DNA from 2 places in the Bacillus sp. OTU530 genome. Region 1 is predicted to be linked to the other one. Evidence: riboswitches for the same ligand, from Rfam matches in the RefSeq annotation. Region 1 holds a riboswitch; the other holds the start of a gene.

The links. A riboswitch is a leader RNA that binds a small molecule or an ion and turns the genes downstream of it on or off. The one in region 1 is predicted to bind cobalamin.
Region 2: it holds a riboswitch for cobalamin, as region 1 does, so the genes downstream of both, AAHB12_RS24110 (HoxN/HupN/NixA family nickel/cobalt transporter) here and AAHB12_RS05645 (DUF4430 domain-containing protein) in region 1, are expected to answer to the same signal.

Annotation. Positions count from the first base shown of each region.
Region 1 covers NZ_JASATP010000005.1:186,812-190,028, reverse strand. The annotation lists gene AAHB12_RS05645 (DUF4430 domain-containing protein) at 1-1,294, opposite strand, end outside; cobalamin riboswitch at 1,428-1,619, opposite strand; gene rraA (ribonuclease E activity regulator RraA) at 1,780-2,262, opposite strand; gene AAHB12_RS05635 (cold-shock protein) at 2,763-2,963, opposite strand; gene AAHB12_RS05630 (hypothetical protein) at 3,201-3,217, opposite strand, start outside.
Region 2 covers NZ_JASATP010000045.1:13,420-16,636, forward strand. The annotation lists gene AAHB12_RS24105 (alkaline phosphatase) at 1-540, opposite strand, end outside; cobalamin riboswitch at 985-1,174, shown strand; gene AAHB12_RS24110 (HoxN/HupN/NixA family nickel/cobalt transporter) at 1,334-2,134, shown strand; gene AAHB12_RS24115 (alcohol dehydrogenase) at 2,264-3,217, opposite strand, start outside.

The DNA of each region.
Region 1 (3,217 bases):
CACTGTTAGCATTTTCTACTCCGTCAGACTCATATCCGCCATTTGACGTTTGTAATGTTTTTAATAGACTTACTGCATTGTCAATTGCTGGTTTTACTTCTGCGCGGCTCTTATAAGGAGCCAGTGCTGTTAATGCCATGCCTGTCATATCTGGATCACCTGTTTCACTACTGAAAGACCAACCGCCATCAGCATGCTGCTCTTTCAAAATCTCTGAGATTAAGCTATCACGTGTCCACTTTGCATCGCTCGGAATCTCGTAATCTCTGCTATCTAACGCAAGCAGCGCATATATATATGAATTAATACTGCCCACTGTCTCATCATTATAAAGCTTAGAAACTAGGTTTTGTCCTGCAAAATTCGTTGGATCTGCTCCAAGCGCATTAATTGCTAAAATCGTTCTAGCAAGTGCCATATTGTTAAGTCGCGCACTCGTATTTACACGATCTTCTAAAGATTTTAAATAAGTTGCTTTCGCTTCATCAGAAACAGCCGCTGCGGACTGCAATACTCCAATTACTTCCCAATCACTTTGTAGCTCTCTGCTTAGCATAAATTGCACTGCATTATCAATTGTCTTATTCACACTTTCCATTAAAACAGGTGCAGAATCCTCATCGGTTTTCCCTGGTTGCCCAGATTCACCGTCCGTCGGATCTGATTGTCCTGGTTGCTCGGAATTACCATCCGTTGGACCTGATTGTCCTGGTTGCTCGGAATTACCATCCGTTGGACCTGATTGTCCTGGTTGCTCGGAATTACCATCCGTTGGACCTGATTGTCCTGGTTGATCCGGGGTTGTAGGAGCTGGTTCGCTTTGCTCTTCACATCCACCAAGCTCTGCAATGCTCTCCTCAAGTGTTTTATTCCCTAATCCTACGTTCCAATCTGTTACATAACGAAATGCGACAGTGTCACCACTATGTACCTTGTATGCATCAGCTCCAACATTCGCAGCTGCTCCATTTACTTCAAATGACCAGTAGCTGTTTGGCTTCTCTCCCCCTGAAAGAAGACCATCAACTCCAGTTAAATACTCTCCAAAAGACGACTGCTCCGTAACGATACCATTCGGAAATTCTCTCTTTAATACATCCAATGCGGTTTCATCTGGCTGCACTGCCACTTCTTTCGGGCATAAAATCACTTTTCGCTCCGCATCCCCAACTACCGCAAGCGTAATCGTATTTGCCGTTTCTGCAAATACCGTATGTACCGTATTTACAAAAGATACAGCAACTAGCAGTATCGCTGTAAGAGATACGATCATCCATTTTTTCAACTGTCTCATGTACCTTGTCTCCCTCTTTTAAAAAAAGTCATAAAAAAAGGCCCTCTATACAGGGCATGCGTAAGCAATGTTCAACAGAATACCAAATGTTAGACTTTGCTGTGCACAACACCTCCCTATGCCTCGTAGGTTTATTGGCGTTCAAGCTTAGGCAGGTCTCCTGACTCGTGTATCGCTAACCGTTTTTGCGCTTTCCCAAAAAACGGTGTGGCGCGCAACAAAAAGCCTCTTCACTTACAGTGGCGGGACCGTGTTGGATTTTCACCAAATCTTTCCCATTTAACGCAATGGCAGAGCCATTACGACCTGAACTCGTCACAATATCCGAAATTCCGCTCTTCATTTTACTATCTTTTCTTATATTTGTCGATTTATATTTTTAAAAAACGGAAGTGGGCTATAAGACTACTAGGGTGCTTCCTTACTATAAAGAAAAGAACACTGCCACGGCAGCGCTCTCGTATTCACTTCTGTCTTCTATTCATTTATTCTTCAACAAGAAGGCGATCAGAAACGATTACACCATCTTCATCGGCATACACATAATGATTAGGATACCATTCAATCCCCCCAAATGAGAGCAGTCTATTTTCCTCCCCCTTTCCTTCCTTTTTACTTTTTTGGGGCATACTTGCAAGTGCGAAAATGCCAAGCTCAATTTCCTTTAGCTCAGCAACATCTCTTACACAGCCATTTATAATAATACCAGCAAGTTGTCGTGCTGCTGCAATGGCTGCTAAATTATCACCGAGAAGCGCACAGCGTGTGGAGCCCCCACCATCTACAACAAGAACTGTGCCTGCCGGTAAAGTTTCCAAAGCCTTCTTTACAAGCACGTTATCATCTAACACCTTCAGCGTTGCCATTGGTCCATAAAAACATTGCTTCTTTCCATAAGAGCGGAATAGCGGTTCACATATGTCTATGTATTCGCTATATACATCACATAAATCTGCTGTTTTTATCATCATGTTTCGTCACCTTCCTAGGCTCGAAATTAGAGTACGCTAATAGATTCGAGTTTTTATATCCAATTCCTTCCATAGTAATAAGGAATTCGTATACTTTACGTAATATCCTAGAAGCAAGACGGTAAAGATGACAGGATTCTTAGAGTTCAAATGTGCTCAACTGTCTTAGCGTTGTTCCAAAAGCATTAGCTAACACAAATTGTTTAGGCACTCGATCAGAAACAAATTCAGCATTTAGTTCTGCAAGTTCTAAATTTCCTGATTCATTGTAAACAAGAACGTCCGCGCCCCTGATGATTGATGAACGCTACTCCTGAATGGTTGTGTTTATGATGTTTATCTTATGTAGTTTTTGGCAGTATGCTCATTGGAGAAGACTGATATGAATAACACTACTAAAAAGAACAGTTCTTTTATTTTCTGGAGAATAAAAAAGTCTGACCCTACAAGATACATGTGCACCTTCTGGGTCAGACTTTTTTTGTCTATATATTTAATTAAGCTTTTTGTACGTTAGCAGCTTGATCTCCACGGTTACCTTGAGTAATTTCAAATGTAACTTTTTGACCTTCTTCTAGAGATTTGAATCCCTCACCTTGAATAGCTGAGAAGTGAACAAATACATCATCTCCACCTTCGCGCTCGATAAATCCAAATCCTTTTTCTGCATTAAACCATTTAACTGTACCTTGTAACATATTGTTGCCCCCTAGTGCGTATTCACACACACTTGTAATACTATTCTTGTCTAGACATATTAAGACACAAACTGTTTTTACACTCATTATCCCTTCATACACCGAACAAAAATAATTCTCTTTTAGAATAACAGGGAACAAAACAAATAACAATGGGGATACTTGTTAAATTCATACAGACTGATTAATTTTTTAAAGAGACTAATTGCTCATTCTGTTTTAGTAATTGATATTTTCTTATTCTTCACCAAATA
Region 2 (3,217 bases), on a different contig from region 1:
CCCGCCGCCTAAAATCACATCCACTTTACTGTCTTCAAGATATTGTTTCGCAATATCACTTTGAGCGCTTCGATTCGCAACGTGCGCACCGAAAGCAGCTGGAGTCGCGTCTGTTACTTGGCTTGTCGTAACGAGCCCCGTTGCCTTCCCAGCCTTCTCTGCCGTCTCTAAAACAGTTTGAACAGGCTTTCCATTCATATCCACGCCAACTGCACCATTATAACTTTTTACACCTGAAGCCATTGCCGTTGCGGCTGCAGCAGAGTCCGTTACAAATGAACTTCCTGAAGCGGTACGAGCCATTCCTGCATACGGCATATCTTCCATAGCAAGTTTACCATTCACTCCAACTGTAGCTAGGCGAATTGCATCACGAGCGGCAGTTCCCATACCATCGCCAACAAAAACAATTACATTTTTAGCCTTTCCACTATTTGACTCATTAGCAGCTTGTACATCTGATTTAGACGCATTACCGAAAATTAATGCAGTCATCGCTGCAACTGATAACACAGCTGTGCCTACTAAACGTTTTTTCATGTTTACACCCTCATCTTTAATTTTAATTTTGAAGTAAGTTGCTAATATAATCGTAGATTATATATGTTAAATGTAGTTAAGGAGGGTATTAAAAATATGTAAAATACTTTGAACTGAATACAATCACAGGAAAATCATGCTATGAAATCGAATATGTTTTCAAAAGTGGACACAGTCGAATAGGAGGGCAGGAAAAAGTCACCTTTTTGCGGAAATACATTAACGTAGAAAACGGGAGGGAATATGCGACATCTTACACGCTCTTAGGGCTACTAAACTCGGAAAACATCGCTACGTAGACACTACATCAAAAAAAGAGGGGGAATGGACTCCTTATCTAGGACTCCATGAACTGTGTTTACCCTTGTTAGCGGAGAAAAAACGCTGCTCCAGCAAATTAGGTATGAAATTCTGATGATTACATGTATAATCAAGTTACAACATTATATTGTAAGCAAACTAGGTGCCCTTGTAAAAGCAAGGGGTAACAGGGAATCGGGTGCAAATCCCGAGCGGTCCCGCCACTGTAATTGAGGAGCTCTTTATCATTATGTCACTCAGCTATGTAGTTGGGGAAGACGATAGAGAGTGATGATGCAAAAGCCAGGAGACCTACCTAGGTTGTAACACCAAAGCAGCCTTCGCGGAAAGGAGAGGTGTACGAAAATGAAACGACAATCGTATTCTGCCATTTTGTCGTTTATTTGCACGTACCCATACATCCTCAATCTGTCATAGGTTGAGGATTTTTTATGTTGTACTTTTTATTTTTAGAAAAGGGAGGAATTTTTGAATGGAAACTGTATCACTTTTTTTACTTGTTTTTGTATTGGGGCTTCGACATGGATTGGATGCGGATCATCTTGCTTTTATTGATGGACAAACCCGTTATAATTGGCGAATGGGCAGTCCGTTTGCACGTTGGGTAGGTACACTATTCTCATTTGGCCACGGGGGAATGGTAGCTGTGACGGCTGGTATTTTGGGAATGGTGATGAAGAATTTTACATTCCCAGCTTATTTTGATAATTTTGCATCGTGGGTATCGATTATTTCTTTATTCCTCATTGGCACATTAAATACGTATAATCTATTACGTACGAGAAATAACAACGAAGAGTTTCAACTAAGCGGGCTAAAGGGAAAGTTTATTCCAAAAGTTGCGAAGGGAACAACGAATCCCTTTCTTATTATTTTAGTAGGGGCTTTATTTGCCTTAGCTGCCGAAACGGTAAGTCAAACAGCTGTCTGGTCCATGGCAGCAAGTAACACAGGTAAATATACCCCCTTACTTTTAGGCCTTGTTTTTATGTTTGGCATGATGATTACAGATACAATTGATTCCATGATTGTCCACAAAATGGTGAATCAATCAAGCAAACTTGGGCAAGCTGCTTCAAGAATAATGGGATGGGTAATTGTCGTCTTAGCGTACGGAGTTTCCTTCTATCTGGCATTTACCTTCTTTAACCCTTGGGCAGAACTCGATTTTGAAATTGTGGGAATCATTCTTTTCACTTTCTTAGTTGCTACATTTATCTTTATAAGCGTTCGGTCTAAGAGACAAAAAGTTGAAATAAATACTATGAATTAATAAATCAATGGCTCCTTTTCAGGGAGCCTTTGATTTTGTTCAGAAAGCCATGATTTTCTGAACATAGAAACCTAGTCAAAGTAGATGAATCAAATTTTTTAAAAAGATTCGCCGATTGGCGAGTCAAGTTTATACCATTTTTAAAACGGCACGGAAACGGGCTTGACCGGATATCATGTACTCATATGCTTCGTTCACCCGCTCGAGACTAAATGTTTCAATACTTGGGCGTACACCAGTTAATGCACTGAAATTCAAGGTATCTTCAGAATCCTTCGCATGGCCGCTATACCAACCTTCTACTGAACGTCGATAAAGAAGGAGCTGTAGAGGAGACACTTCGATTGGTTCACCCGATGCCGCTGCAATGAGGAGTTTACCGTTTTGAGACAGCCCATCGACAAGAGCAGAAATCGCCTTACTATTAGGAGCAGTGGTCAAAATCACGCGCGCTCCTAATAGTTTATTCAGCTCTTCTGTAACATTAGATATCTCTGTATTAATATAAACGTGAGCTCCGAGTTGACGTACAAGCTGTTCTTTCTCTTTCCCGTGGGAGAGGGCAACGGTTTTGAAGCCCAATTTATTCGCAAATTGGACGCCCAAATGTCCTAATCCCCCCATACCTTGAATCGCGACAACATCTCCACCCCTTGCGCCGCTGTTTCGTAGTGCGTTATACGTTGTGACCCCTGCACAAAGAAGGGGCGCAGCTTCTATAGAAGACAATTCATTTGGAATCAAAGCCAAAGCTTCTTGGGGAGCTACCATATACTCCGCATAACCGCCATCGTACGAAATACCGCAAGTCTGACGATTTACACAGTTCGCAAAATCTCCTTCACGGCAAACATTACATGTAAAACAATGACCTCCATGCCAGCCAACACCGACTCGCTGACCTGCACGCCACGTCGTAACTTCTTCACCAATTTTATCAATGTAACCAGCTACTTCATGACCCGGAATGCGTGGATACTGAATACCAGGGATCAATCCTTCTTTTACCATTTCATCACTGTGACAGACACCGCAGGCTTCTACTTTAATCCGTACCTGTCCACGACCCGGCTCTGGAATTTC